Regions from separate parts of the Clostridioides sp. ZZV15-6383 genome, predicted to be linked through region 1. Evidence: riboswitches for the same ligand, from Rfam matches in the RefSeq annotation. Region 1 holds a riboswitch; each other region holds the start of a gene.
What was found. A riboswitch is a leader RNA that binds a small molecule or an ion and turns the genes downstream of it on or off. The one in region 1 is predicted to bind cobalamin.
Positions count from the first base shown of each region.

Region 2: another riboswitch for cobalamin. It lies ahead of KGF42_RS04715 (ABC transporter substrate-binding protein); the one in region 1 lies ahead of KGF42_RS13005 (energy-coupling factor ABC transporter permease).
Region 3: another riboswitch for cobalamin. It lies ahead of KGF42_RS13450 (cobyric acid synthase); the one in region 1 lies ahead of KGF42_RS13005 (energy-coupling factor ABC transporter permease).

Region 1 covers NZ_JAGWCV010000036.1:797-12,096, reverse strand. Annotated here, with positions in the region: gene KGF42_RS13035 (patatin-like phospholipase family protein) at 1-210, opposite strand, end outside; gene KGF42_RS13030 (M18 family aminopeptidase) at 241-1,539, opposite strand; gene KGF42_RS13025 (DUF3553 domain-containing protein) at 1,556-3,820, opposite strand; gene KGF42_RS13020 (energy-coupling factor ABC transporter ATP-binding protein) at 4,071-4,889, opposite strand; gene cbiQ (cobalt ECF transporter T component CbiQ) at 4,882-5,580, opposite strand; gene KGF42_RS13010 (energy-coupling factor ABC transporter substrate-binding protein) at 5,583-5,867, opposite strand; gene KGF42_RS13005 (energy-coupling factor ABC transporter permease) at 5,857-6,609, opposite strand; cobalamin riboswitch at 6,794-6,987, opposite strand; gene KGF42_RS13000 (nitric oxide reductase activation-like protein) at 7,119-8,894, opposite strand; gene KGF42_RS12995 (AAA family ATPase) at 8,908-9,837, opposite strand; gene KGF42_RS12990 (GntR family transcriptional regulator) at 10,186-10,557, shown strand; gene KGF42_RS12985 (ATP-binding cassette domain-containing protein) at 10,572-11,207, shown strand; gene KGF42_RS12980 (DedA family protein) at 11,202-11,300, opposite strand, start outside.
Region 2 covers NZ_JAGWCV010000007.1:84,763-96,062, forward strand. Annotated here, with positions in the region: gene KGF42_RS04685 (GyrI-like domain-containing protein) at 1-76, opposite strand, end outside; gene nrdF (class 1b ribonucleoside-diphosphate reductase subunit beta) at 156-1,127, opposite strand; gene nrdE (class 1b ribonucleoside-diphosphate reductase subunit alpha) at 1,140-3,239, opposite strand; gene KGF42_RS04700 (pentapeptide repeat-containing protein) at 3,718-4,443, shown strand; gene KGF42_RS04705 (ABC transporter ATP-binding protein) at 4,646-5,842, opposite strand; gene KGF42_RS04710 (iron ABC transporter permease) at 5,845-6,870, opposite strand; gene KGF42_RS04715 (ABC transporter substrate-binding protein) at 6,943-8,073, opposite strand; cobalamin riboswitch at 8,230-8,412, opposite strand; gene KGF42_RS04720 (dihydrodipicolinate synthase family protein) at 8,551-9,444, opposite strand; gene KGF42_RS04725 (fumarylacetoacetate hydrolase family protein) at 9,526-10,428, opposite strand; gene KGF42_RS04730 (UxaA family hydrolase) at 10,479-11,300, opposite strand, start outside.
Region 3 covers NZ_JAGWCV010000038.1:13,148-24,447, forward strand. Annotated here, with positions in the region: gene KGF42_RS13435 (threonine-phosphate decarboxylase) at 1-1,001, opposite strand, end outside; gene cbiB (adenosylcobinamide-phosphate synthase CbiB) at 1,033-2,004, opposite strand; gene KGF42_RS13445 (cobyrinate a,c-diamide synthase) at 2,005-3,381, opposite strand; gene KGF42_RS13450 (cobyric acid synthase) at 3,420-4,934, opposite strand; cobalamin riboswitch at 5,049-5,228, opposite strand; gene KGF42_RS13455 (histidine phosphatase family protein) at 5,295-5,909, opposite strand; gene cobS (adenosylcobinamide-GDP ribazoletransferase) at 5,929-6,702, opposite strand; gene cobU (bifunctional adenosylcobinamide kinase/adenosylcobinamide-phosphate guanylyltransferase) at 6,712-7,272, opposite strand; gene cobT (nicotinate-nucleotide--dimethylbenzimidazole phosphoribosyltransferase) at 7,304-8,350, opposite strand; gene KGF42_RS13475 (hypothetical protein) at 8,571-8,762, shown strand; gene KGF42_RS13480 (aldose 1-epimerase family protein) at 9,156-10,028, shown strand; gene KGF42_RS13485 (MalY/PatB family protein) at 10,217-11,300, opposite strand, start outside.

The DNA.
Region 1 (11,300 bases):
ATTTCCATTCTGGATATCTTTTATATTTGTCCACATTTTCTCCAAGTTATCAACATTGCCTGTGTATAAATAATATCCATTTATTGCTCCTATTGATGTCCCTGAAATCGAATAAAATTTATTTATTCCTCCATCATACAAGGCTTTAACTACTCCTGCTTGATAAGCCCCTTTTGCTCCTCCACCTTCTAAGCATAATCCTAATTTCATAGTCTCATCTCCAAATTGTTTATCTTATATTTATATTTCAAAAAACTTACTGAATGTTTTATATATACTATAATGGTCCTCAACATTTCCTAATTCTCTTATAGAGTGCATTGCTAAAATTGGACTTCCCACATCCACAGATGGTATATCTATGTGAGTAGAGGATATTGGACCTATAGTACTTCCACCTCTTTCATCTGACCTATTAACAAATTCTTGATACTCAACATTAGCTTCTTTACATATATTTTTATAAACAGCTATAGAATATCCATCACTAGTGTATGCCTGACTAGCATTTATCTTTATAACTGGACCTTTTCCCATAACTGGTTTATTAGTTGGGTCGTGTTTTTCTGGAACGTTTGGATGGATGGCATGAGCTAAATCCGAAGATATCATAAAAGATGAATAAATAGACTCAAAGAATCCCTCTCTATCCTTACTCATTGATAGACAGATTCTCTCTAATATATTTAACAACATGTTTGAATCTGCACCTTGTTTAGTAGAACTACCAACTTCTTCATTATCAAATACAGCTATTACATTTACACCATTTTGCCCTTTAGTATTAACAAGAGCATTCAAACTAGCATGTACCATTGCAAGATTATCTTGTCTTCCAATAGATATAAATTCATCATTAGCCCCTATTAAACTTCCTTTTTCAAATTCATATAAAAATAAATCAAAATCTATAATATCTTCCACATTTACATCTAAATTAGATGCTATTTGTTTTAAAAGAAAATTATCTTTTTCTAATGTATCATTTAACAGGCCAACTAAAGGCAACATATCTTTCTGTTTGTTATATGAATGACTATCATTTATACTTCTATTTAAATGTATTGCTAAATTCGGTATTATACAAATTGGCTTTTTAAAATCTATAAGTCTTTCGTTTGGTTTTAATATAGTATCACCTTTTAAAACTACTCTACCAGCTATTCCAAGAGGTCTATCCAGCCATGTACTCAATATTGCTCCTCCATAACACTCTGTATTCAACTTCAAATAAGATTTTTCAGCTTCTATTTCTGCGTTTGGTTTAATACTAAATGTAGGAGAATCTGAATGAGAACCTATTATTCTAAACCCATCTCTTTCTATATTTTCTGAATTTACTACAAAGGCTACCATGGCAGATAAATTTTTAGTAACATAATATTTTCCACCAACTTTTAGATTCCATCTCTGATTCAAAACCAATTCTTCAAATCCATTTTTATCTAAAATTTCCTTAGCACTATCAACTGCATGAAAAGATGATGGACTATCATATATGAAGTCTATCAGGTTTTTAGCAAAGTTTATACTATCCATTCCTCGTTTACCTCCATTATAAAATATTTAGTGTTGTATATTCTTTATTTATTTTTTTAATTCCCTGTTGGTCAAAAGCTATAGTAACATCTGTACCAATTATAGAAACTACTGTCCCAACCCCAAACTTAGGATGATGTACTTTAGAACCAAGTTTTATATCATCTGGATTAGTTTCTTTATTAGAATCTTTTATTGTAGCATTAACTTTATCTGCAACCTTAGATTTACTTATAGTATTCATATACTTTTTAGTATATTTATCTAACATATTATAATTTGCTTTAGAATAACTCAACTCTTTTTTTACTTTGTACAATCGTTCTATACATTCTTCTGGCAATTCCTCCATAAATCTTGAAGCTATTGCAACATTTGTTTTACCATATAATGTTCTCTTCTCCGTCAATGACATATATAGTTCTTCTTTAGCTCTAGTTATACCAACATAACAAAGTCTTCTCTCTTCTTCTATTTGTGAATCACTCATAGATTTTATAGCTCTTGATATAGGGAATAATCCTTCTTCCATACCTGTTAAGAACACAACAGGGAATTCTAGCCCTTTAGATGTATGAATTGTCATAAGCGAAACCCTATCATTATCTTCTTCATCATTTGATTCAGATGTAAGTGCTATACTAGTTAAGAATGTTTCTAAATCTTTATTTTCATAAGTATCATCACTACTACTTTCAAACTCTAGTGCTATAGAAATAAATTCTCTTAAATTATCAATTCTATCTTGAGCTTCCTCACCTTTACCAGTCAAATCTTTTTCATTTTTGTTTCTTATCTCTACAAGTTCATCCATATATCCTGTGGTATCCAAAACTTTTTCTATTAACTTACTAACAGGATAAACTTCTTTTATAGTTCTAAGAGTACCTATAATATCAACAAATCCACTTATACTTGCTCTTGCCTTAGTAGATATGTCTGAATTTGTTTCTATGTCAATTAATACTGAATATATACTCTCTTGTTTTAAATTAGCTCTGTCTTCAATTTTTTCTATAGTTCTAAGCCCTATACCTCTTCTAGGAACATTTATAATTCTTTTTATAGATATATCATCCTGAGGGTTTTGAATAACTCTTAAATACGCCAATAAATCCTTTATTTCTTTTCTCTCATAGAATTTCGTACCACCATATATATTGTATGGAATTTGACTTCTATTTAAAGCATCTTCTACAGGTCTTGCTTGTGCATTTGCTCTATAAAGTACTGCAAAATCCTTATAAGGTCTATTCTCTTTTCTAGCTATTTGTGCAATTGAGTCAGCAATGAAATCAGCCTCCTCTATTTCGCTACCAGTTAATTGTATCTTTATAAGCTCTCCTTCTTTTTTTTCACTCCAAAGCTTTTTTCTTTTTCTTTCTATATTATTAGATATGACTTTATTGGCTGCATCCAATATAACTTGTGTAGACCTATAATTTTGTTCCAACTTTACAACATGTACATTATCATAATCTTTTTCAAATTCAAGTATATTTCTTATATCTGCGCCTCTCCATCCATAAATACTTTGGTCATCATCTCCAACAACACAAATATTTTGATGTTCTCTCGCTAATAATTTTATCAATTCATATTGAGCTTTACTTGTATCTTGGTACTCATCTACCATTATGTATCTAAACCTACTTCTGTAATACGCTAATACTTCATCATTAGCTTTGAAAAGTTCTACCGTTTTAAGTATTAAATCATCAAAATCAAGTGCACTATTTCTTTTTAGACGGTCTTGATATAGAGCATAAATATCTGCAATCTTAACCATTCTATTATCTGCCATGTTGATATCTTTAAACTGTTTTGGAGTATAAAGCTTATCTTTTGCTCCTGAAATGGCGCTTATAACTGCTTTTGGTTCAAATACCTTATCACTTAAATTTAATTCTTTAAGACAGTCTTTAACCAATGTAACTTGGTCTGCAGAATCATAAATTACAAAACTCCTATTGTAACCAATCTTATTTATATCTTTTCTGAGTATACGAACACAACAAGAATGGAATGTACTTATCCACATATCCTTAGTTTCAGGACCTATGTTTTGCTCAACTCTCTCTCTCATTTCATTTGCAGCTTTATTTGTAAATGTTATAGCTAATATATTTGGTGCTTGTACACCTTTATCTTCTATAAGGTATGCTATTCTTGTTGTTAATACCTTAGTTTTACCTGAACCAGCACCAGCCAGTATAAGTACTGGACCTTCAGTTTTTTCTACTGCTTCTCTTTGAGCAGGATTTAATGTATCTAAATTCATATTTCTCCTCCTGTTAACAGCCATAAATATATTTTAATCTAAAATATGAATTACTTCAAATTATAATTATGTATTATATTAATAGATTATTTCCAATATATTACAATTAAATAACACTTTTCCATACAATTTATTTTATTACTCAAAAAAATAACCTTATGATTTGGGGAATCATAAGGCACCTTTAAGGGGTCTAGGTTAAGGGTTATTATATATAAATCTATTTTTTAAAAATAGGTTTAGGGCTTAATTATATGTTTGTATTAAGTTCTCTTTCTTTCCAATACTTATACAAATCTTCTTCTTTCTTAAATAAAGGTAAATTCATATTTTTATGTACTTTTACCAACCATGGGGATTCTAAGCCAGCTTGTATTATATTATTTTCATTTATAAATACATCTTCTGCCTTTCCTTCATCAATCAAAATCCCTTTATCCAATACATATATGTAATCACATATTTCATACATTAAATTCATATCATGACTGGATATTACTATTTTTATATTATTTTTATTTAATCCCTTTATTATATCTACGATAGACCTAGTACTTACTGGGTCTAGACCAGCTGTAGGCTCATCAAGTAATACAATTTCATTTTCCATTGCTATAACTGATGCTATTGCTACCCTTTTTTTCTGACCATAACTAAGAAAATGTACTGGTCTGTCTATAAAATCTATTCCATTAACAGCTACTAGAGCTTTGCTTATTCTCTCTTTAATTGTTTTTTCATCCATACCAATGTTTCTCATTGCGAATGCTATATCATCATATACTTTTGAATAAAAAATTTGTTTTTCTGGGTCTTGAAACACAATACCTACATTTTTTCTAAGATTGTATAAACTTTTTTTATCATACTTTAACTTTTCTTCTTTAAAAAGAATTTCTCCAGATGTAGGTTTTAATATCCCCATTAAGTTCATAAATAATGTTGATTTTCCTGAACCATTTGAACCTATTATACCTATAACATTTCCCTTTGAAAAATCCATATTAATGTTCAATAATGCATTGGCATTTTTTTCATATTGATACGTTAAATTATTTACTTTAAACATCATTATCCCCTACTATGTGAAATTTACCATCATACAATTTTATGTCTAATGATATACACATATCATCATACCTTGTCATAAGTCTTTTGTACAGCATACTTCCAAGAATTCCTAAGGATTTATATGAAGTTTTTAAATTTATATACCCAAATCTTAACTCTTGTGACTTGTATATTTCTGAAAATTCTTCTAAAAATATGAATATAAACCTATATATTAACATTGATAACTCAACAAAAGTATCAGGTAAATGCAACTTTTTAAAGAAGAATATTAATTGATTAAAAGGAGTTGTAAGTATACAAAAATACACACAAGTCAAACAAGACATAGCTCTAAACAACACATGAATAGACATATCAATAGATGCCTTTGATATTCCTACATTGAAACTAAAAAACTTAAAACTATATAATAAGTCTGCTTTATTAAAAGATATATTTACAAGAGTTATTCCTATACTAAGAAATAAAAAGTACATTGGTATTCTAAGTAATTTTAAATAGTTTTTTAAATCTATTCCAGCCACACAAACAACTAGAATACTCATTAAAATCATAATTCCACTTAAAATAAATATATTTTGTATTACCATAGAAGCAATCAAAAATATTACTCCTATGGCTACTTTTTTGTTTGGATTTACTTTACTTAATCTATTTGTATATGCATATTTATCAATTATAAGCATGATTAACTTCTCTTTCCTTTTTGAAGACCTAATATGTATCCTATTACACCAGCACCTAAAGCTGCTTGTGCAGAGAATAATAAGCTTTCTATTTCTCCACTTGGTGGCTCATAAGGACTGCTAAACCACGGTTTGTAATTTGGATTTATCTTAGTAATTTCACTTTCAGCTTGACCATCTGCTCCTCCATATTCAGCACCTGAGTTAACAAGTAATGGAAATATAATAAGAGCCACTACTAATAAAAGTAATAATATGTTAGTTTTTGTTTTTGTTTTAGCACTCATTAACTTTAACTCCTTTATCATTATTTTCTAGTATGCTTTTTTCTCCGTTTTCTGTAATTAAATTATATACAATTACAGTAAGTATACCTTCTGCTATTGCTATTGGTATTTGAGTCATAAAGAAAATTCCTAAAAACTTAATTGCAGAAGCCATAACTCCACCTGATGGGTCTGGGAAAGCCAGTGCTAATTGTATTGAAGTTATTGTATATGTGGCCAAATCTCCTATTGCTGCTGCAAGAAATACTGGCATAGCATTATTTCCATCTTTTTTCTTTAACACCTTAAATATTAAGAACGATATAATTGGCCCTATAATAGCCATTGAAAAAGCATTCGCTCCTAAAGTAGTTATTCCTCCATGTGCTAATAGTAATGCTTGGAATATTAAAACTATAGTTCCAAGAACAAACATTACACTTGGTCCAAACATTATCGCTCCAAGACCGACTCCAGTAGGATGTGAGCAACTTCCTGTTACTGAAGGTATTTTTAGTGCTGATAATACAAACACAAATGCTCCACATAGAGCTAATAATACTTTCTTTTTAGGGTCTTGTTTTACTATTTTTCCAATTGATTTTAGTCCTACTAAAAAAAATGGTATAAATATAACTCCCCATGCTATAGACCATTTTACTGGTAAGTAACCTTCCATTATGTGCATTGCATTTGATGTAACTGGAGTCAAAATAATTAACATAAGTGCTGCTATAATCCCCAATTTGATATTTTGTTTCATCTTAGTATCCCCTCTCTCCCTTTCCAATAATTAAAATATAAATAATAAAATGTCTGATTTATTTAATAAAATAAAAAAGCCTAACACGATGGTTAGGCTTCTAATTTTCCACAATCCAAATACAAACACATAAAATAAATATATCTGTATAATTATTATAAGAAACTTTCTCCATCCCCGAAGAAATTACTTTAATATTTTAGGCAGGTCTCCTGACTTAGCTTCTTCCTACTCCTCTTCCTTCCCATGAGATATAAAAAACCATCATCATAGTGGCTAACAAAAGTTTCGTCTGCATCACAGTAGCGGGGGCTGTAAAGGAATTCAACCTTTTTCCCTATTAATCTTGCTTGAAGAACCTATAATATTATATATTTAATTTTTAACTTATTCTTAAATCATTTTCTATATAAATCATTGTATACCTTTTCTGTGAAAATTTCTACATTTTTTACAGATTTTATTCATTTTTATATTTTTATGTATATAAATTCTTTTTTGTAAGTTTATTAATTTCTAATTATCTTCTTTAAATACATTGAAACCACATCAGAAAATCTAGTTATATCTCTCGAATATATGAAATCATTTCCATATATTAATCTTTCAGCTTCAAGCTCTGATTCTTTACCTGTAAATACTCCTAATACCAATATATTTTGTTTTCTAGCCTTTCTTACTTCATTGGCTGTGTCTCTCAAACCAACTATCCCTCTATAAGCTTTTTCTCCTCTTAAGGTTCTCTCACTATTTTTTCCTATCTTTACATCATTTGGTCTTCCATCACTAAGAACTATCAAAATTTTATTTTCTTCATCTCTATTTATTAGACCACTACATATAGATTTTATAGCCAAACCATCTCTATTATTACCAGCACAAAAATACTCAAATATATTTTCACTATTTTTTATCCCATCATCATAATCTTTAAATCTTTTTAATATTGTATAATCTAAAAAACTAGAAAATCCCATAACTCTATTTGGTATTCCAACTTCTGTTAGAGCATTTGCAATTATGTAAGCTTGAATTGCCACATTTCCTTGATTTCTACTTTGAGAGCCACTTGCATCCAATAATATATCAATAACATATTTACCTTTTTCATTTTCTATATCTTTATAAAATATTTTATTATTATTACTTCTACCCACTCTCCAAGCTCTATTTGCTAAGATAGTACCACAATCAGAGTATACTCTTGTTTTAGCATTTTCTTCTATTAAAATTCTAGCAAGACTTTCTTTTAATCTCTTTATCTGTTGTCTATACATTCTAGCATGTTCTCTAAATTTTCCTAAATTATTTTCCTTTTGTCTTGTTACATATTTTAGTTGAAATACATTATTACATTCACTTCTAAGAACTCCATCTGTAAAGTGTATTCTACAACCTTCATGAACGTTTCTACAGTTTTGTGTTTCAATCTTTTTAATTTCACCTTTACTTAAATAAGTTTTTCCATAATAATGTTCTATTTTTGAATATATTTTATTTGCAGTATCTTCATCAACATATATAACTCTATCTGCCGAATTATTAGATTGAGAATTATCAAAATCTCCTATTCCTTCTACAAGCATGGACGAAGATATTGAGTCTATATCACTTTCAATAATATTTTCTTCTTCATCACTATAAAGTTCTTCATACATAAAATCAGCAAATGTATCAAAGTTTACTTCAACATCTTTTACATTATTTTCATCATATGTAGAATTGCTTTCTTCTCCATTTAATATATATTCAAAATAAGTTAAATATATAACATCTAATGCTTTTAAAATCTCCATAATATCTTGATTCGTATCTATATTTCTTATATCATTAACTATCCTTCTAGTCATACTGTCTAATGCTGGATGTTTGCCCATGCTATAAAGTATAAACGCATATTTAATTTTATCCATAATATTGTCATTATGTATTTTGGTAAAACGTGAAACAATATCTTTATAAGCATTTTTTCTTATATCTTCTATCCCTGGTCTATCTTTAATGGCCTTTTCTTCAACTATTGTATTTAATATAACTTGAATTAGACCCAATATAATATCTTTGTTGTACCCTTTTCGTATTCTATTTGTAAGATATTTTTTAACTATATCCCAATCAACATACTTTCTTCTAGCACCTGCAACTATTGCAAAATACAGACCTATTTCCTTTGAAGAATAATCTTTTTCTGATATATCTATATTTTCATTGTAGTCTCCAGCTATTGTCCAAGATAAGTTATTGGCTCTATTTTCAAATTCATAATCATCATATATCCATTTCATAATTTCACCTATATTAAATATGACTTATTGGAAACACATCTGTACTCTCCCATTTACTAGGTATTCTAGTTTTAATTACATCTCCAACCATTTCTTTCTCGTATATATCAAAAGTCTTTCCTGTAAGCCCCATATTAATTGCAAGAGTTGGTTTCAATCCTCTCCTTATAGTCTTAAGAGATGCCATAAGTCCACGTAAATCAATAGCTTTACTAGATATCTCACCATTTTGAGATTTTAATTGTAAGTCTAAAAATATCCCTGCAAAATGAATTAATTTCTCTTCATCTGCATCCGAAAATTCATTTTTTAAAATCATCATTAGCTTATCTTCTTCTATAGGAGGAATGTCTATTACCATAAATCTAGATACTAGGGCTTCATTAAGTTCCTTTGTCCCTGCATATTCATAGTTCATAGTCCCAATAAATCTTGTTGCTGGATGTAGATTGACTCTCTCATATCCAGGTACATCAATTATTCTTCTATAATCTAAAGCTGAATGTACTACAACTATAGCATCATTTTTTGCCATGTTAATTTCATCAAATACCCCAAAACCTCCATTAATAGCACATTCATAAACTGAACCTCTTCTAAGTTTAACTTCATTGTCTATAAATGTATCTGTACCTATAAGTGTTGAACTATCTGTATTTATATGAAATGATGTATTCCACTGAGGTCTATTAAATATCTCACCCAAATTATCCGCAAGTAAGTTTTTTCCTGTTGCCTTTGGTCCTGATAATAATATATTTTCTTCTTCTAAAAAAGCTGCTATACACATAGATAATATGTCTTTTCCATAAAAATAAGTTTTAGACTTTGTTACTCTATATTCTAAATCTTTTTCTAATCCATAATAATTTCTAAAATACATTATATCTTCAATAAGCTTTTCATCTACCCCTTGTACTCTTAGATTATCTATTATATCCATATTCTTACCCCTTTTATATAAATAGTATTTGTTTTATTACTTAACACCATTTTAGCATAAAAGGATATAAGCTAAAATTGATTTTATAAATTAATGACAGCTCTTCCTCTCTTTTAAAGAAAAAACTATCTATATGTATCTCTTATGTATTATTTTTGTTAAATAGTTGAAAATTATCAGATTACAACTCGTTACAAGATTTATAAGTTGAGCCTTGTGAATGTATTTGATTACTGTATATTGTTTTAGTTTTGTATTTATTATCTTGACAATATTTATTTATATGTCTATACTGTACTTATCGAACCAGTACACCAAGTACGCAAAATATAGTAACAGGAGGATTAAATGGAAATAATCATTAGCAACAGTAGTGATAAACCTATATATGAACAAATATGTTTACAGATTAAAAGCTTTATAATGGATGGAAAACTATCTGCTGGCGAAATGCTACCATCTATGAGAGCTTTGGCAAAAGACTTACATATAAGTGTAATTACTGTTCAACGCGCATATGAGGATTTAACTCGTGATGGATTTATTGAAACTGTATCTGGAAAAGGTAGTTTTGTAGCTAGCCAAAACAAAGAGTTTATTCAAGAAGAACAATTGCGAATAGCAGAAGAATTGTTACAAAAAGTCGCCGAGATTGGTAGAACACATGGTATAGCTTATGAGCAGATGACTAATATTCTAAAATTATTTTATGAAAATTAAGGAGATATAAAACAATGGAGAAAAATAATGTTTTAGTTCATAATTTATGTAAAAGTTTTGGCGATTTTTCATTAAAAGATGTTTCATTTCAAGTTCCAAAGGGAAGAATTGTCGGTTTTATTGGTGAGAATGGAGCTGGAAAAAGTACCACAATTAACTTGATATTGAATGAATTAGAAAAAGATGATGGAAAAATTGAAATCTTTGGAGTAGAACATACCATATATTCAATTAAAAATGATATAGGGGTTGTCTTTGATGAGTGCAATTTCCATGATATTTTTACTGCAAAACATATTGCCAAAATACTTTCTGGTGTATATACATCATGGGATGATGAACTTTATAAGTATTATTTAGAAAAATTCAATCTTCCATTAGAAAAAACTATTGGTTCATTTTCTAAAGGAATGAAAATGAAATTATCCATTAAAAATAAATCGTATAAACAATTATATATTAGCTACTGCACATCACTTAATATGTTCTTTCACTATAAAATTAAAAATATTGACTACCCGTTTCATATTAAAAATCCCCGTTTTCATACAGAAATAAAAACGGGGATTTTGATTACTAGAAATTTTCTAAAACACTTGAATTTTGTAGTAACTGCAGAAGATGATACAAAACTTCACTATTTCTTATAATCTTATCCTGTGATGTTTTTTATGTATATACGACTTAATACCAAAGCCAATAAGAATTATAGATATTGGTATAATGAGAACTAGGAATTTATA
Region 2 (11,300 bases), on a different contig from region 1:
CTGGTACTTCAATTATTACAGGATTCCTCTTAGGCAAATACAACTCTTTATCTCTTTTTCTCCATTCATATTTCATAAAAAATACCTCCGTATATATATTTTATACATTGATATTATCATTCTAAAGGTGACAACAGTCTGTCATAATTTATAAATTATATTATAAAATCTTCATCTTCTAATTCCTCATATACTCCTTTTTGGTATCCATTCCCTTTAGTTGAAAAGAAATCATGTGTTTTAGTTTCAGTACTAAGACCATTTAATACAATTGAATTTATATCACCTACAGTATATAGCTTTTCAAATCCTAGATTTTCTAAAGCTCTATTTGCATTGTATTTCAAAAAATTTACGACCTCTTTTTCAAGCCCACTTTCTCTGTATATAACATTTGTGTACTCTATCTCATTCTCCATAAGACTATAAAGTATAGAATACATCTTCTCTTCTAATATTTCCTTATCAATTACATCAAATGAATCGTATATTTCTTGTGCAAGCAATCCTATGTATTTACCATGTAAAGACTCATCTCTAAGAATAAGCGATATTATTTCTCCACTAGCTACCATTTTTCCTTGACCAGATAGATACAATGGATAAAAAAATCCTGAATAAAACAAAAAACTCTCTAAAAATACACTTGTAACCATTGATAAGTATAACCCCTCTTGATTTGTAGTATTTTCATATTGAGCTAAAACTAAATCAGCCTTTCTTTGTAACGTTGGTTCTGTTTCTATCCATTCAAACAACTCATCTATTTCTGAGTTAGAAAGTAGAGTCATAAATATAGAAGAATAACTTTTTGCATGTATTTCTTCCATAGTCCCCATAAAAGACAAGACAGCTTTTCTTTGTAAGTTTTCTGTTAAACTCATCATAGATGGAATTCCATTATTCCCCTGTTTTGTATCCAATAATGTTAATCCACCCAATACTTTTTTATATAACTCTTTTTCTTTATCACTTAGTTCATTCCATACCTTGATGTCTTTAGAAACAGATATTTCTTCAGGAAGCCAAAATTGTTTTACATTTTGTTCCCAAAAAGCCTGTGTAAATCCATCTTCTTCTCTATTCCAGTTAACTGCATTATGTATTTTATGTAAATTAAATGTCATATACTTCTCTCCCTATACTGAACATACTAGACACTCGTGAGTGTCTCTTGTCATCTTTGTTCTTGTGTAATATAAACTTTTCAGACCTTTTTTATATGCATATATGTAATGTCTAGCTATATCCCTAGTTGTCTTTTCATCTGTAACAAATAGTGTCGTGGATATACCTTGGTCAACATGTTGTTGAACTGTTGCTACTAAATCTATAACTTTTCTCATATCCATTCTATATGCTGATTGATAATACAACATATTATCATTTGTTAAAAATGGCATTGGATATATTGTAGTAGAATCTCCATACGTTCTTACTTCCACTTGTTCAGTAATTGGCATTATACTTGATGTAGCATTTTGAACATAACTAATGCTTTGAGTTGGTGCTACTGCCATCAAATACGCATTATATATACCTTTTTCTTTTACTTCATCTAACAAACTTATCCAATCTTCTTTTGTAGGTATATGTATACCTTCAAATAACGACTTCACCCTATCTGACTTAGGTAAATAAGACTTCTTATAATATTTTGATAGTACTTTACTTTTTCTTCCTTTAGCATATTCTGATTTATCAAATCCTTCAAAGGTTTGATTTTTTTCTATAGCTATTTTCATTGATGCTTTAATTGAATAATATCTAACCATTGCAAAAAATACATTAGCAAAATCTATAGCATCTTCTGAAGTATACAAAATATTTTCTCTTACTAAATATCCGTGTAAATTCATAGCCCCCAATCCTATAGAATGAGACTTACTATTACTGTTACTTACTGTTGGTACTGGCTTTATATCTGTACTATCTGCTACAAAAGACAGTGCTCTTATTGCTGTCTCAACCGTACTTTCTATAGTCTTATTATCCATAACATTGGCTATATTTAAAGAACCTAGGTTACAACTTATATCTTGTCCCCATTCATTTTTGCCTCCATAACCCTCTATTTGTGAGGATGTCTGATATTGAAATATCTCACAACATAAGTTAGACATCTTAACCATTCCAACATCTTTTAACGTATGTTCTCTATTAGCTGTATCTATGTATACTACATATGGATATCCACTTTCTTGTTGCATCTGTGCTATTTTAGTCAACATCTGTCTAGGATTTATTTCTTTTTTTCTTATATCATCATCACTAACCAACTTATCATACCATTCATTCATTTCTATCTCATCAAGAGAAATTCCATATTTCTTGTACACAGTATGAGGATAAAAAGCATATGCTACTTCATTTTTTTCTGCCAACTCCATAAATTTATCTGGTATTATAGCTCCTAGTGATAATGTAGCAAGTCTTATTTTCTCATCTGCATTTATCTTTTTTGTATCCATCAATAATTCAAAGTCAGGATGGAATACAGTAAGATAAACTGCCCCAGAGCCTTGTCTAGCTCCCATTTGATTAAAATAACTAAAGGATTGCTCCAACATTTTAGCTACACCAACAACCCCTCCAGCTGCACCTTCTATATCTTTTATAGATTCACCTGATGCTCTAAGTTTAGATAAATTTAGTGCAACTCCTCCACCAATCTTTGATAAGTGATTTGATGAAGATATAGCATATGATATGCCTTCTGTACTATCTTCTACAGATAATAAAAAACATGATACCATCTCTCCAGCTCTTTTTCTTCCAGCATTTAAAAATGTTGGTGTAGCTGGTTGAAACTCTTGTTTTACTATTTTATCTGTCAAACTCATAGCTAGACTCTCATCACCATTTCCTAATGTTAAAGCTACAATTAATACTTTCTCATTATATGTTTCTAATATTTCTTTTCCATCATTACTTTTTAATGCATAATTTTGATAAAATTTATTTGCACTCATATATGATTGAAATTCAAACTGATATTTCTCAATAAACTTATACATTTTTTTAATAAAATCCATGCTATACTTATTTATTACTTCTTCTGAATAATAACCTTCATCCATTAAGTACTTTAATCTTTCTTCTAAGTCATTAAATCTTCTCAACTTTGGTTTTATAAACTCTTCTATGTAACTACTTAAGGCTTCCTTGTCCTTTTCCAGTTGATACTTACCTTGTTCATTTTTAATTATCACTTGATTGTTAAGCTCTATCCAATTCATTATTTACCGTCCTTTTAACATAATCTTGTGCTATAATTTCATTTAATTTGCCTATTATTTCTTTTAGTCCTTATCAGTTTGAATTTTATAAATAACATATAATCTTATCAATATAATAAGTATTTTTAAAAAACAAAAGCACTACATATAGTCAGTGTTTTATCTATTATATACTACATATAGTATATACACAAATTTTTTTATATCTAAACTTTTATTATTGTATAACTGATATTATTTTTGTTTAAAGAAATTTTTATCAGCTCAAATATAAAACAATACAAGCTTATTATGACATGTTTAAAAATGTAAATTATCTCTAAATAGTCTAAAAATATATTCTAATATATTGAAAAAAAGTATTTTAAAGATGATATTTTATATATTATTTAGAAGTTTTTTATTTATTGTTATATAATTAAATATATATCTATTTTGCTACTAAAGGTATAAAAATAAATTCATGAAGGTGATTTTTATGAGAGATATCTCCAAACAAGAACTTAAAAAAATACTTAAAAAACATTACCAATGGCTTAAGAACAATAATGATGGAGAAAGAGCAGATTTAAGAGAAGTAAAGTTAGAAAATATGGATTTAAAAGGATACTGTTTAAGTAATATTGATTTTTCATGGTCTGACCTTATTGATTTAAACTTAGAAGAGGCCGATTTAGAAAATTCTAATTTTAACAACTCTTATTTTTCAAATTGTTCACTAAAAAACTCCATACTAAAAAAAGCAGACTTAAGTGGTGCTAATTTTAGATTTTGTGATTTATCTAACTCAGACTTAAGTGGTGCTAATTTAGAAAACTCCAATTTAGAATATGCTACTTTGGATGGAATAATATCAGATGAAAGTACTCGTTTTTTTAAATTGTACTGTCCTGAAACAGGAGCATTTATAGGCTATAAAAAATGTTTTAATTTTAGAATGGTACAATTATTAATACCTAGTGACGCAAAAAGAGTATCTGCTACATCAAATGCTTGTAGATGTGATAAAGCAAAAGTACTGTCAATTACAAGTATAGATGGTAAAGAATCTTTTAAAAGTGCTCGTGCATATGCTGATGAAAATTTTATATATAGAGTAGGAGAAACGATTGTAGCTGAAGATTTTAATGAAAATAGATGGAAAGAATCAACTACAGGAATTCACTTTTTTTTAACTAGAGAGGAAGCTATAGGTTATTTGTAAAGTAACTTCTTTTTATAATGACATATATAAAATACATAAATAATAAAAAAGGGGCTGTCTCAAAATAGAGATAAGCATTTTTTCATTGTTGAAATGATGAAAATATATTTGATTTCATACAAAAAAGAGTGCCTCATGAACTAAACAGTTCATTTTGAGACACCCACTTTTTATATTTCACAAGTACATTTTATTTTGAAGGTTATAGTAAATTATTCATATTAATACTATCTACCATTTGGGAAACTTTATCTATATATTCTATATTATTGTACAGATTATTATAATACTTATGACTCTCATCTCTATTTCTAAAAGAATAAACTTTTTTATTTAACTTCAAAGCCTCTTTTATAATATCTATATTCCTTTTGTTTATTTCACCTACATTAAATCCAGTATCTATTATAACCTTAGAGTTACTTAGGCTCTTAATGGCCAAATCGAAACTCTCATCGCTTATCAACTCAAATGGCTTTTCTGTAAACATCTTTATGCCCATAGTTCTACCAATTTCATAATCAATATCATTTTCATGTATTATTCCAGAGTATAGACCTATACCTTTTTTAGTAAAAGCTCTATAAATTGGAGTTGCTTTACCCCCACCACCAATTATAAAAACTTCATTTTTAGATTTATTACTAATTTCTACTGCACCTAAAAGACTATTAAAATTTTTATCATCCAACTCATAAAGCGAATTTATAATATCCTCATCTACTACATCTTCAGGTTGACCATAAGCTATGACTTTATTATTTTTTATAAGAGCAACCTTATCACAACTTTTTAATGCTATATCTATTTCATGTAGTGAAAGTATTACTGATATTAACTTTTCTTTACTTAGTTTCTTTAGTATGTTTATGAGCTCCAATCTATGTTTTATATCCAAATGAGTTGTCGGCTCATCCAATATAATTATTTCTGGTTCTTGAACGAGAGCTCTTGCAACCAACACCTTTTGTTTTTCTCCATCACTTAGTTCATCAAAATATCTTTTCTTTAAATGTAATGCATCTACAGACTCCAATGCTTCGTCTACCATTATTAAATCCTTTTTAGATAGACTCCCAAAAAATCCTGTATACGGATACCTTCCTATATTGACTATATCTTGTACAGTCATTAAGTCACCTAATAATCTATTTGTAAGTACTAAAGCCATTTTTTTTGATAATTCTTTTCTGGATATATGATTTACATCTATATCATTCAAATATATCTCACCTTTTATTGGTGTTATAAGTTTAGATAAGGACCTCAATAGGGTAGTTTTTCCAGCTCCATTACTTCCCAAAAGACATAGTATTTCTCCATTTTTTACTTCTATATTTATATCACTTACAACTACTTTGTTATTGTATCCTACACTTAAATTATTAGTTTTCAACATATCTAAGTCCTATCCTTCCTTTTCATCAATAGCATCACTACAATTGGAGCTCCTAATAAAGATGTTATAGTGCTTATTGGTAATTCTACTGGTGATAAAATTACTCTTGATATCAAATCACAAAGAGCTGTAACTATACTTCCTAAAAATATTACCACTGGTATTAAAACTCTATTATCTGATGTCTTAAATATCAATTTTGAAATTTGTGGTACTGCAAGTCCAATAAATCCTATAGGACCTGCAAATGCTGATACTATTGCAGCTAGTATACTAGATATAAATACTATCAAAACCCTAAAAAATTTTATATTTATACCAATACTTTTTGCATATTCTTCTCCCAGTAAAAAAGCATTTAAAGGTTTTATTATGAAGATAGTCATCAAAAGACCTAACATACCAACTATTATAAGTATTTCTACCTTTTCCCATGTAAATCCAGAAAAACTCCCCATAGACCACACAGTAAATTCCTTTAATTTTTCACTATTTGCAAATGATTGTAACACATTTGTTATACCACTACACACATATCCAGTCATAATTCCTATTATTAAAAGAGTTGTTATATTCTTTACCTTATTTGCAAATAGAATGACTATAGACATTACAATCAGAGCTCCTATAAATGCTGCCACAAATATACTCATTGAATTTATACTTTCAAATCCCAATGTATACCCCCCCAAAATCATAAGTGCTACTGACAAAGTAGAACCTGAAGATACACCTAATATATATGGTTCAACTATTGGGTTTTTGAAAAATATCTGTAGTAAGATACCTGATACGGCTAGACAGGCTCCACCTACCATAGTTGCAAGTACTCTAGGGATTCTTATATTGTAGATTATTTTATAATGTTCTGTATTATCCATACCTCTTAATACAACATCTATTATTTCCTTAAATTCAATTTTTACAGAACCAAATGCTACACACACTAAAAAAGTAAGTATCATACCTATAATTATCGCTATAAATACTGTAGTATTCCTTATTCTAATTTTATTGATAAAATCCATTTATATACTCCTCTTATCAAAACTATATTAACTAAACTCTATAAAACCTATCTTTTAGTGTCGTCTTATATACTATTTATCATAGTTTATATAATGTTTGATTTTTTCACCTGTAGTTCCTGGATGAAACATCTCAACTAAATCTACTATTAATTCGTCTGTCTTATCTACTGATTGATAATAATCTGGAGCAAACACCCATAGGTTTCCATTTTTTACAACATCCAAATCAGCCAACATAGGTGCACTAGATTTTATAGAATCTAAGTTTGGTGCATAATCTGAACTTGATGAGTATACAAATATATCTGCATCCTTTGCAACTTCATGTAATTGCTCAATGCTCACTCGTCCTTCATTTGAATCTATTGAAGCACATGCATTTATTCCACCAGCCATTTTTATCATATTGTCTACATATGAGTCTTTAGGTGCTATATAAGCATTTCCTTCATATACAGATGCCCATACAACTTTAGGCTTAGTTTTATTTTTTATTTTGTTACTTACCTCTTCTATTCTTTGTACTGTTTTATCTAGTTCACTAGTAGCTATATCTTCTTTATCATAAAATGCAGCTATTAAGCTTGTCCACTCCATCCTTCCAAATGGATTTTGCTCTTTATATTCATTATCCACAACATAATTAAGCCCTAATTCTTTTAGTTTGTCAATAAATTTTGTATCAGCTTCTGATAAGCCACTACTCACTATAGTTAAATCAGGATTTAAGTCTACTATTTTTTCATAATCTGGTGCTAAATTTGAACCAACATAATGTATCTTTCCATTTTTCATTAAATCTTTAATTTCTTTAATAGTCCAATACTGTTCTTCTGTTGTTACTGCTTTTATACTATCTAGTTCATCTATTGTTCTTAGAGAACAAGCTTGTGTTGTAGATGCTATTAATACATTGTCCACAGGTGTTCTAACTATATTAGAATTTTTATACTTTGCAGGAATTTTAATCTTCTTAGGGATTAAAATTAGTTCTCGATTATCTCCATCAGTTACTTTTTTAATTCCATCTTCTAAATATTCAACACTAAATCCACTTGCATATTTTAATTCTAACTTCTTACCACTACTAACTTGTGTATTATCTTTATCATCTTTACTACATCCTATAAGACCTCCTACCAAAAAAATTACCATAACAATTAAAAAAAACTGCTTTAAAACATTTGATTTAAATTTCATCTCTTTCACTCCAATATTTTATTTTTTATGAGTGGCTAAAAACTTTAATAAAATAAAAAACTTCTCCTAATTTAATAAGGAGAAGCTTATATATCAACTTTACAAAAAATGAATTGATATTTCATTTTATTATAAAGTACAATCTCCACCCTAAATTGCACCTATGTAATACTGGGCAGGTCTCCTGACTCACGGCTTCTCCTCCATCATCCTTCCCAAAATTTTTTATAAATTTCAGTGGATTTTGATTTTGTATCCGTATACAGTAGCGGGGGCTGTAGTGAATTTACATCACTTTCCCTATTAAACTAATATAGTACCCTAGTATTATTTAATTTAATTTTTATTAAGATAATTGTAGTTTATTGTTGACTACTTTGCAAGATTGATTTAACATATATAAAAAAAGAGTGTTTAAAATGATTATAAAAATCAGTTTAAAACCCTCTTTTTTTGTTAATATATTTAATTAAGTAGTTAATATATATTTAATTCATTCATCAATTTTTTAATTTCACATACTTGCTTTTCATTTGGTTTTATAAATGGGGCAGTCATATAATCGCTTATTTGTAATCCTCTGATAGTCATAGCTTTTTTCATTGCTGGTATAAATGGATTTGTTATTAAGTAAAAATCCATTGCTTTATTGATATATTTTTGAATTTCTATAACCTTATCCATATCTTTACTGTTATAAGCTTCAGCCCATTTAGAACAAACTTCTGGAATTAAATTTGATAGTCCACCTATACAACCTGCTCCTCCAGACATTAGATTATGTATAAAGTTTTCATCATAACCACTATATATCTTAAAATCCGGGAACTCTGCTTTCATAGTATTTATTAAATCTCTAGTGTGTCCCATCAAGGTTACTGTATCCTTATATCCAACTATGTTTTTATGTTTTCTTACAAGTCTTAATGTAAGCTCTGGACTTAAATCATAACCAGTTCTATCTGGATAATTGTATAAATATATTTCAGCTTCTGTATTTTTAGCTATCTCACTATAAAACATCTCAATGCTATCATCATCAAGAGAGAAATAATAAGGGCTTATTATCATAACTCCATCTGCTCCACTATTATGTGCATAGTTTGAAAGCTCTATAGATTCATCTACACACATACGACTTGTACCTATAAACACTTTTACTCTCTTATTGACATGACTAGTTACTAAATCTATAAGTTCTTTTTGCATATCCATAGACATATTAAAGAACTCTCCAGTACTTCCCATTATAACTAGACCATCTACACCCCCATCTATAAGATAGTCGTATACTTTTTTATTTCCTTCTTTATCTAAATTTCCTTCTTCATCAAATATTGTAACAACTGGTGTCAAAAATTCTGCTTTCATAATTTAAACTCCTAAAATTTATTTTAATATGTTCATTTAATACATTCAGATTCTGCCTTAATATTAGCTATATTAAAACATTTACTTAATGTGATTTCTTAAAATTCCAATACTTTCAATCTCACATTCAATTACATCTCCACTACTCATATATCGTGGAGGTGAAAAGCCCATCCCAACTCCAGAAGGTGTACCAGTAGCTATAATATCTCCAGCCTCTAAAGTCATACCTTTTGAAAGTTCTGAAACTATATCTGAAATGTCTGATATGAATAACCTTGTATTAGAACTTTGTCTTTCTTCACCATTTACTCTACTACATACTTTAAGTTTTATAGGAAAAGAAATTGCACTTTTATGTAGGATACATGGTCCTAAAGATGTAAATGTATCTAATCCCTTTCCTCTAAACCATTGAACATGCTCTCTTTGCAACTTTCTAGCAGAAATATCATTTATAACAGTGTACCCAAAGATATAATCTTCGACCTCTTCTTTTTTAATATTAACACCTGTCCTACCTATTACTACTCCAAGTTCAACTTCATAGTCTAGTTGATTATTTATATCAAAATGACCATCTATCTCATCTTCTGGACCTATCGCTCTTGTCACACGTTTTGTAAAATATACTGTTTTTTGGGGCTCTTCAAAACTATTATCAAAGTAAGTTTGAGTTTCTTCAAGATGGTCTTTATAGTTCACTCCCACACATAAAATATCATGTATAGGTTTTTCTATAGGAGCATGTATAGTACATCTTTCTCTCTCAAAAGCGTTATAATTATAGAATATCCCTTCATTTATAATAGATTTTAACTTCATAATATCGTCTTGAGATATATTTTGAATCAAATCATTTAAATCCTTAAAAGAATTACTAAGATTTAAAGAGTTAATATCTATAATAAATAACTCATCTTTAGAAAAAACTCCAATCTTTTTATACTCATTTTCTCCTTCAGTAAAACTAATAAACTTCATAACCTCACCCTTATATTAAAATTCTATGTAATCAACCTATTACTTAAATCTTATACATAGTTACATACTCTAGCTATTGCCATTTCAGTATATCCAAGAGACTCTGCTTTTGATTGTTTTCCATTTGCTACATCTATAACCATATCTAACAAATCATCTGTTAGTTCTTCCATTGTCTGTGGACCATATATAACTGGGCTAGCATCAAAATCCATATTATCTTCCATGTTTGTAAAAGTTATTTTATTTCCAGTTATTTTTATTACTGGGGCTATTGGATTTCCTGATGGAGTTCCCCTTCCTGTACTAAACACTACTATTTGAGCTCCTCCAGCAACCATACCAGCAACAGATGAAGCATCATTTCCAGGTGTATCCATTATAACAAGACCTTTCTTATCAATCTGTTTAGCATAATCATATACTTCACTTATTTGTCTATGTCCTCCTTTATGTATACAGCCAAGCGATTTTTCTTCTAAACTTGTCAAACCACCAGCTATATTTCCAGGAGATGGATTACCTTCTCTAACTTCTTCTCCAACCAATTTTAACGAATTTTCATATCTATGTACTATATGTAATATTTTTTCTTTTACCTCTTCATTTACTGCTCTTCTAGCTAATATATGTTCTGCACCTATAAATTCAGTAGTTTCACTTAAAATTGATGTTGCTCCTAAGTCAACAAGTCTATCACTTAATTCACCTATTAGTGGATTTGCTGCTAATCCACTTGTTGGGTCAGACCCACCACATTCAGTTCCTAGTATAAGCTCAGATATTGGAAATTCTTCTTTTCTAAGTAAAGAAGCCTCTTGTGCCATTTCTCTAGCATAACGAACAGCCTTTTCTATAGTTTTCAAAGTTCC
Region 3 (11,300 bases), on a different contig from region 1:
GCCACTCTTATAAAGCTATCATCTAATCCTATAAAGTTAGATGCATCTCTAACTAATATGTTTCCTTGCTTAAACAAAGCTTTTTTTAATTCTTTAGCTGTTTTTTTATATATTTTTATCAAAATAAAATTAGCATCTGTATCATAGGCCTTTATATTTCTTATGTTTCTCAACTCTTGTAACATAGAGTTTCTTTCTTTTATGTAATACTCTTTACTATTTTTAATATACTCTTTATCTTTAAAAATAAAATTGGATAGTATGTCTGCAAAAGAATTTATAGTCCACGGTTCTTTGTATTCATAAATTTTGTCCATAATGTTGGTGTTACTTGTAAGACCATATCCTAACCTTAAACCAGGCATACCAAAAAACTTAGTCACAGCTTTAATTATAAATACATTTTCATTTAATTCTATGTCCTTAACCAAACTATATTCACTTTCATCTTCAACAAATTCCATGAAAGTTTCATCAATTATTAACACCTTATTATGTTGACCTAATAAATCAACAAGTTCCTTTAAATCTTGGACATTGCCACTAGGATTATTAGGATTACATATAAATAAGCTATCAAATTTTTCAATGTTTTTTTTAATTATATCTATATCAAGTTGAAAATTATTATCTAAATCTAAATCTATAATATCTAGATTATTTAACTCAGCACTTCTTCTATACTCTGAAAAGGTCGGATTTATTATAGCTAATCTTTTTTTAATACTCTTCATAAGCAAATAAATCACTTCTGTTGCACCATTTCCAGGTATTATAAAGTTTGGATTTATATCTATATATTTTGATATATTTTCTCTCAAGTTTGTATAATTTATATCTGGATAATTCCTGCACTCTTCTAATCCTCTTAAAATGTATCTTTCTAAATTTGGTAATACATTTGGATTTATATTTGAACTAAAATCAATTATTTCTTTTGGGTCTTTCCCATATAATCTTGCCATTTCATCTACATTGGCACCATGCCCTAAATCCTTCATCTATGTCCCCCTTAAGTTAGCAAACAATAATTTATATAATTAGGTTAATTAAAATCATCCTACATAACACATATACTAGTGTAAATACCAACATAGATACAAATGAAGATGCATACATAATTTTATTAGTTTTAATTATATCCTCTTTATCTATATCCCTAAGCTTATCCCCTATTGTTGGCTTATACACTTTTTCCCCAAAATAAACATTGGTACCTCCTAATTGTATTCCTAGAGCACCAGATACAGCCCCTTCTGAAAAAGCACAATTTGGACTTTTATGATTCTTTCTATCTCTAATAGAAATCCTAAAACAATTCCTATAGTCATAACTTAAAAAGAAACTTCCAATCGTCATAAGAATAACAGATATTCTAGCTGGTATATAATTGGCTATATCATCAATCTTAGCAGAAGCAAAACCAATATCTTTATATTTTTTATTTTTATATCCAACTGTTGAATCCAATGTATTTATAGCTTTATATGCCATAGCAAGTGGTGCTCCTCCAATAAAGGCATAAAACATAGGCGCAATTATACCATCTACAGTATTTTCCGCAACAGTTTCTACAGTTGCTCTTATTATCTCAGACTCACTTAAACTGGTGGTATCTCTCCCTACTATATAAGATAGCTGAATTCTAGACTTTTCTATATCTTCACTTTTTAATACATTATAGATTTTCAATGCTTCATCTTTTAAACATTTTGTGGCTAGTGTTGTATAAATTATAAAACTATTTATTACAATACTCAATAATATATTAAAACTAAATAACTTCACTATAGCATAAGTTATTAAATATGTTATTCCAACAGTTATAAACCATAATATAAATCCACCAAATTTTAACTGCCTATCATTTTTAGATACCTTCCTTATTATACCTTGAGTAAAATTTATAAGTTTACCAATAAATCTCACTGGATGAGGAAAAGAATATGGGTCTCCTACAATTAAGTCTGTTACATATCCTATATAAATAGATAAAATATTCATTTACTCATTTCCTTTATTCAAAAAATTTTCTATACAGCTTAAGTTATTATAAAAATGAGTATGAAGATATGTAACTAGAGTGTTTCCTTTACTATAACCACCATCCCACTCTTCTACTATATTTCCATCCCTTTCTTTTTTCATTGAATATACACATTTTTCATCACTTTCAAATATTGAATGATGAAACTCATGTCCTTTAATAGATTCCCCTTTTTTAGATAAAAGAGTATTTTCCTTGGCTACACCAATACAGTACCCAAATCTCTTTAAGGAAGATGTCATCCTGCTAATTCCACTGAATATACCAACCATATTAAATTCTTCTTCTTCTTGATTCAATAGTTTCTCACCTAGATACATCAGCCCTCCACATTCTGCATAAATAGGTATGTTATTATTATGTGCTTCTAATATAGAAGTTCTCATTGATTCATTTGCTTCTAGCTCTTTTCCAAATATCTCTGGAAAACCTCCTCCAATATAAATATAATCTGAATTTGGTACTGATGTATCTTCAAGAGGACTAAAGTAGTTTATTTCTAACCCAAGTTCTTCTAATAGCTCTATATTTTCTCTATAATAAAAATTGAATGCTTTATCATATGCTATAGCTATTGATTTATTATTAATGTGTTCTTTTATTTTATTATTTTCTATCAAAGTTTGAAAATCAAAATCACTCTCAAATTCGTCACTTTCTGATATTTCAATTATTCTATCAATATCTATATAGTTTTCAATTTCATCTGCTAGAGTGTAAAATTTTTCTCTTAATGATTTCATTTCTACACTAGGAACTAATCCTAAATGTCTAGATTCTAAAGAAAATTTATTATTTGGAGGAAAGTACCCCAACACTTCAACATTACAATACTTTTCTATAGAACTCTTGATTATTTGATAATGGCTACTAGTCTTTACATTGTTTACTATGACACCTTTTATATTTACATCTTTATCTAGTTCCTTATATCCAAGTACCATAGCAGCACTAGACGCTGCCATAGATTTTCCATTTATAACTAATATAACAGGTGATTTTAGTACCTTTGAAGTATGTGAACTTGTACAATTATCTAAATCTATTCCAAATCCATCATATAACCCCATAACACCTTCTATTACTGAAATATCTGCGTCCTTTGAGGACTTATTTACTATATACTTTATTTTTTCATCATCTAGCATATAAGAATCTAAATTTCTGGAATGTCTTCCAGTTATAAAAGTGTGATATGAAGGGTCTATATAGTCTGGCCCTACTTTATATGGCTGTACTTTCATATTTCTCTTAACCAAAGCTTGCATTATTCCTAATGATATTGTTGTTTTACCTACTCCACTACTAGTACCCGCAATTAAAATTTTTTTCATAATACACCTCCTACCTAAATTATAAATAAAAGTTACCCTTATTTCATAATCTCATATATTTTTTCTATATCTAAATGTTCTCTTAAAAAATCAGCTAACTTATCATACTCTTTATCCTTAAATTCATTAAAAGAGTTTACTTTACTTTCTAATTCTTCTAAGCCTTTTTTCTTTCTTATATTGTTTAAAATTGCTCTTGTAAAACTTATTTCATCAAATATTCCATGAAGATAAGTCCCAATTACATTCCCTTCTTTATTTACACTTCCTTCAGTATAATTAACCTCTTTATCCAGTTTTTTGGTTATCAAATCTAAGCTTCTTACATCATTACCTCGATTTGTAATACCCATATGAATTTCATAACCTTTTACTTTCTTACCTTTGAGGTCATTCATATATTCACTACTACATTCAATAATGGTAGCCTCTACCTGTGTTGTAGTCTTTTCTTTCTCAAATATTGTTTCTGTATCTAAAAGACCCATTCCATTAACTTCTTCAATTTCACTTTCAACATGATAAGGGTCTTTTAATTTTTTACCTAACATTTGATATCCACCACATATACCAAATATCAATTTACCTTGACTATGTAAATTTTTAATTTGTGACTCAAGACCACTTTTTCTTATATATGTTAAATCGTCTATAGTACTTTTAGTTCCAGGTATTATTACCATGTCTGGATTTCCCAAAGATTCTCCATAGTCTACATATCTAATACTTACATCTTCCTGTGTTTCAAATATATTAAAATCTGTAAAATTTGACATATGTAGAGTTCTAATTATTTCTATGTGTATATCACTTTTATCCATTTTTTTCTTAAATCTAGTGGTTACGCTGTCTTCATCTTCTATTTTTATATCTGTATAAGGGACTACTCCTATGACAGGTACTTTTATGATGTCTTCTAACATCTTTACACCATCTTGTAAAAGTTCTTTTTTCCCTCTGAATTTATTGATTATTACACCTTTTACTCTTTTTTTCTCGTCTTCATTTAATAGAAGCATTGTCCCAGCTAATGATGCAAATACTCCACCTCTATCAATATCTCCAACTATTATTACAGGTGCATCAGCTATTTCTGCCATACCCATATTAGATATATCTCTATCTTTTAAATTTATTTCTGCATTACTTCCTGCACCTTCCATAACTACAATATCATATCTTGAATTCAAGCTGTTAAAGGTTTCCCTTAATACATCTACTAACTCCAATTTATAGTCATGATACTTAGAAGAAGGCATTTCTCCCACAACTTTACCTCTTACAATAACTTGACTTTTATTATTTCCAGAAGGCTTTAATAAAACTGGATTCATATCAGCTATTGGCTCTATTTTTGCAGCCTCCGCTTGAAATACTTGTGCTCTTCCCATTTCTAACCCTTCTTTAGTTATAAAAGAATTTAAAGCCATATTTTGTGACTTAAAAGGAGCAACAGTGTAACCATCTTGCTTAAATATTCTACATAATCCTGCTACTAATACACTTTTACCTACATTTGAAGCTGTTCCTTGTAGCATTATTTTTTTCCCCACTTTCCATCCCTCCTTGTTAAAATTTACTAAAAGACAAATTAAAAAAAGTCCTAATACTTCTAAAGATAGGACTTTTATATATATTAATTAAAAATCTTTCACCCCGAAGACCTCTTGTTTTAAATTAAATTAGGCAGGTATCCTGGCTTAACTTCATCCTACTTCTATAACCTTCCCATCAAATTGACAGTGGTATTTATAGTTTCGTTGGTTTCACAGTAGCGGGGGCTGCAAAGGCATCTAACCTTTTTCCCTTTTAACATCTAATTAAGAACCTAATTTTAATCTAATATTCTATTTTCATTGTTAATTTTACAGATATATTACAAGTACATATTGTAATATTTAGTTTTGATTAAATTATATAAAGTCTGTAAAATTCATTTTATCTATTACAGCAAATCCACTATCAACTTCTAAAACTGTAATAGATGCATTATCAATTTTAAAGTTCCAGTGATATTTATAACTACCAGAAATCAAGTGTGTTATTATATTTCTTATTGTTCCTGCATGAGAACATACAAGTATTGTTTTTGTATCTGAATTACTATCATTTTCTAAAATTATATTATCAATTTCTTTTGCCACTCTTTCATAAGAGTCTACCAAACTTTCTCCATTTGGATATCTATAGTTACTACCTTCTTCTATCATTTTTTCAAACTCACTTGGATATTTGATTTTAATATCTTCAAAAGTTATTCCTTCAAAGTCTCCAAAACTAATTTCTCTTAGAGCTTCTTTTTCTTCTATTTCTAATAATTTCAATTTTGATATTTTTTTTATTGTATCTTTAGTACGTGTAGATGGTGTTGTATAAATCTTGTCTATTTTTTCATGACTTAAATATCTAGTAATTTTATTTATTTGCAGTTCACCCTCTTCACTAATACAACTATTTATATGACCTGACAATTTTCCTTTTTTATTATCATCTGTCAGTGCATGTCTTATTAATATTAATCTTATCATATTATCACCACTTTTTAGTTTAAAAAAACATAAAAATTAACAAATATATGTAAATCAAATATACAAGCTCTGAAAGTTCTATTCCACAGCCTAATATATCTCCTGTTACTCCATCAATTTTTGCATAAATATGCTTTTTAAATAATATTATAAATATAAAAACTACTATAACTGAACCTAATACCTTAATCAACACTATATTAGGTAATAAGAATATAAATTTAGTAATAAGACCAACTATTAATAATGTGTATATTATAGCTGTTATTAACATACTTGTAGTCAATTTTCCTATAAATAAATTTCCCATTCCTTTTTCTCTTGGAGTCACAGTTTTATATGTCAATAACATTACTCCTAGCCTTGCAATCATTGGCATAAAAATTATAACCCATAATGAATTATTACTTATTATATTGTATATAAATCCAATTTTTAATAAAAGTACAAACATAATTGCTAAAAGTGAATTTGTACCCAATCTTGAATCTTTCATTATTTCAAGCATTTTTTCTTTATCTCTATAACTGTATATTGCATCAAATGTATCTCCTAATCCATCTATATGAAGTCCTCCTGTAATTAAGACACCAGCTAGAGTTATTATTATAGAAGCTATAAATGGTTCAAATAAAAGCATAGAAATCCATCCTACTAAATAGGTTAATATACCTATGACAAAACCTACAAGTGGAAAATATACTATTGATTTATAAAATTCATCATCAAATCCTACATTTAATTTTATAGGTATCCTTGTCAAAAACTGTAGTATTAAAATAAATCTTTTCATAGTCACATACTACTCCTTTATTTTCATGGGTATTCCACTAACTACAAAATAAACTTCATTACTTTTTGATGCTATATATTGATTTATACGACCTACAATGTCAGCATATATCCTACTAAGTTTATTCCCAGGAACAATTCCCATACCTAATTCATTCGTCACAAATACAAAGTATAGATTTGTTTTTTCTATTTCTTCAATAAGTTTACTAATTTGTTCTTTTATGTACTCTTCTAATTTATTTATTTCTTCTTGAGTAGAGTCTTCTATATTTGGATTGTGTTTAAACATTAGATTATTTACTAATAATGTTACACAATCCAGTATAACAGTTTCATGTTCTTTGTATATCTCTTCAATTATGGAATATATATCTTCATATATTTCATATGTATTCCAGTTTCTAGGTCTATTCTCTTGATGCTTTTTTACTCTATCTTTCATTTCATCATCAAATGGAATAGAAGTAGCTATATAGGCTGTATTATTATGCTTGTCCAAACATAGTTTTTCTGCAAAGTTACTCTTTCCTGACCTAGCTCCTCCTGTTACTAGAATAATTTTACTCATCAAAACACTCCTACATATTAAATTTTTATATTTATCTTCCCATGTCAATTTCATCAAAAGTTGCCATATTCTTGTAAGTATAATTTGAAGCTTCTATTATATTAAACGCTAAAGCAGCTCCACTTCCCTCACCTAACCTCATATCCATATTTAATAGAGGGTCTAACTTCAATATATCTAATGCTCTTTTAGTTCCTGATTCTGCTGACAAATGAGATGCTATCATATATTCTCTAGTTTTTGGATTTATCTTATATGCAATTAATGCTGCTGCATAAGAAATAAATCCATCAATTACTACTGGAATTCTATTAGCACTACATCCTAATATAACACCTGCCATTGAACCTATTTCAAATCCACCTACTTTAGATAAAATATCTACTCCATCAGTTGGATTTGGATTATTAATTTCAATAGCTTTTCTAATTACTTCAGCCTTATGTTTTAGTCTCTCTTTCTTAAGACCTGCACCTATACCAGTAACCTCTAAAGGGTCACGCCCTGAAATTACAGATATTATTGCTGTACTTGGAGTAGTATTTGCTATACCCATCTCTCCAATACCAATAACCTTATAATCTTTTTCTATACACTGTTCTGCTATTTCAATACCTATCTCTAAACATCTAATAGCTTCTTGTTTACTCATAGCTGGACCTTTTGCCATATTTGATGTCCCTTTTCTTATCTTGTAATCTAACACTCCATCTAGTTTTTCATCACAGTTTATTCCTACATCTACAGCTACAACATCTGCCCCTACAAATTTACTTATTACTCCAACTCCACACAGACCTTTCGAAAAATTTGGGAATTGTAGTTTTGTTATATTTTGAGGGTCAGGTGCTACTCCTTCTTCATATACACCATGGTCTCCAGCAAAAGCTATTATAACTTTTTTACTTGTATCAAAAGTTTCATTACCAAATATTCCTGCTAATTGCATGCAAATATCTTCTATCTTTCCTAAGCTTCCAGTTGGATGTATGAGCCTGTCCAATCTCTGCTTTGTTTTTTCAATAGAAGAATTATCTAGAGAATATATGTTTTTTGATATACTTTCTAATAAACTCATTTTTTATCCTCCCAACATTGTTTTATTTTTTTAAATTATCTTTTTAGATAAAAAACACTCTTATTTTCTAAAAATTTCAACTTTTTATTTTTATTTTTACATACATACAAAAATTATTCTACATTTTACCTTAATTTCCTTTATTTTCTATTATCAATTTGCATACAATCAGATGTTTTTTGTAAAAATAGATTTAAAAGGACTTTAAGGAGATGATATTGTGGATGATTTTTCTAAATTAAAAAATTTATATGAAGATGGATATAGATGTATTTATCATGACTGTGTCGATAATAATTATACTATCTATCTTAAGAATTTTTATACGGAAGGTTCAGAAACTATCGAATTAAGTAGTGAATCAGATTTCTCACAATTCAAAGATTATATAGATGGACTTAGAATGTCTTAATCATTATGAAACCCATTAAAATAGGGAGTTTAACAACTCCCTATTTTGAAGTCACAATTTTTTTTATAAGCTTTAAAAGTTCGTCTCTATTTATTTCTCTTTGTTTTTTTCTGTCCTTATACTCTTGAAAGTTAACAACTTTTGTATTTGGTTTTTCCATAAACTCACTTCCCATTTAACATTATTAACTTATCTTAATATATTTTATTCTATACAATTTCTCTATTTCCTTCTATTTATAATACAAAATTTCTTAAATAATCCCAAATTTTCAAAACAAAATTTTCAAAATATACTAAAATCTACCTTTCAAATATAATATCAAATAAAATTTAATAATCTCCATACTTTATAGTATAATATACTAATAAAATATAATAAAGGAGATTTTAAATGAATATATTACAAAATGAAAATTTAATTATCGAATCAAGCATCTGTGGTGCTGAACTCACTAAAATATTTTCTAAAAAATATGATAGAAATATTCTTTGGGATGGTAATAAAAAATATTGGGGCAGACAATCACCAATATTATTTCCTATAGTAGGTAAACTTTTTGATAATGAAACAATAATAGAAGAAAATTTATATAGTATGACTCAGCATGGATTTGCTAGAGATATGGACTTTGAGATTGTAAATAAAGGAGATACATTCATATCTTATAAATTAACAGATAATGAATCTACTTTAAAAAAATATCCATATTCTTTTGAACTAATCATAAACTATACATTAAATGATAACAGTATTGATGTAGAATGGATTGTGAAAAATACTGACTCTAAAGATATATTCTTTTCTATAGGAGGACATCCTGCATTCAATCTTCCTTTTTATGAACAAAATGACTTTTCTAAATATTATCTTGAATTTAAAAGAAGAAATGATGTAGAAAAAATTAATTTAAATGGTTCTTTTACTGATGATATAACATTTATTGGAGATTTAAAAAGCTTACAATTAAATCCAGAATTGTTCAAAAATGATGCTTTGATATACACTAACATAGATGAAGTATCTATATGTAATAATGATGGCAGTAAATATGTAACCCTCTCTATGAAAGATTTCCCTCTAGTTGGTATTTGGACTCCTTATTATAGTGAAACTAATTCTACTGCTCCATTTCTATGTATAGAACCTTGGTACGGTCTTGCTGATAGTATACATTCTAATAAAATTTATACAGATAAGAAGTTCATTAATAAACTGAGTAAAGGAAAAGTTTTTACTGCTTCTTACAGTATAAATCTACACTAAATAAAAATAAGTTACTATGTTACCAAAGCGATAAAATATTTTAATATAAGTTACTATAAGAATATGAAGTAGTACTATATCAATATTCCTTAATCAAAAAATATTACTGGAATACAAAATTCCAGTAATATTTGGTAACTAAATAATATGTTTTTATATAAACCTATAAATGTCTTATTTTTTATAATTTAACAATACATACTTATATATGTTTTTTTAATTCTATTTAGAGCCTCATTTAATGTTTCTTTAGGACACCCCACATTGATACGGATAAATCCCTCTCCATCTTTTACAAAATAACTTCCAACTACCATAGTTAAATTTGCATGTCTAAAAAATGATTTAGATTCTTCTTCATTTTCAAATACTTCTCTCACATCTACCCAAGCTAGAAAAGAAGAGTCAGACTTCATAACCCTTGCTTTTGGTATATGAGTTTCAAAGAAGTCATAAACTATTTCAAAATTCTTTTCTACATAATTAGTCATCTCATCTAGCCATCTTTCACTTTCATTGTATGCTGCAACAATTGCTGGTATTGCAAATACATTTGGAGAAGTTATTGAATTACTTTTTAGTCTTTCTAATAAAGTCTCTCTAATTTTTAAATCTCTTATTAATACATACGACGTTTTTAATCCACCTAAGTTGAATCCTTTGTTAGGAGATACGCAGATTATGCTATTCTTATAAATTTCTGGATGAGCATTCCATAAAGACACAAATCTATAACCTTTAAATACTACATCCCTATGAATTTCATCACTTACCAAAAGTACATTATACTTCAAACATAATTCTGACACTTGATACAATTCTTCCTTTGTCCATATACGACCTGATGGATTTTGTGGACTACAGAATATAAATAATTTTATATTTTTGTGTTTCATTTTATTTTCCATGTCTTCTAAGTCTAAATGATATCTATTATTATTTAACTTTAATGAACTACAACATAACTTTCTATTATTATTTACTACAGCTTCTGCAAAAGGGTCATAGGCAGGTGTATTTATCAATACACCATCTCCCTCTTTAGTATATGCTTGGACTATATAATGAAGCGTTGAAACAGTACCAAAGGTTAACTTTATCCATTCTTTTTCTACATATACATCAAATCTTCTTTTATTCCAGTTTATAATAGCATCATAGAAGTCATCTCCTATAAAAGTATAACTATAATCTCCTACTGATGCTCTTTTTAAAATCGCTTCTTTTATAGCAGGGGCACATTCAAAATCAATATCAGCTAAATCCATAGGA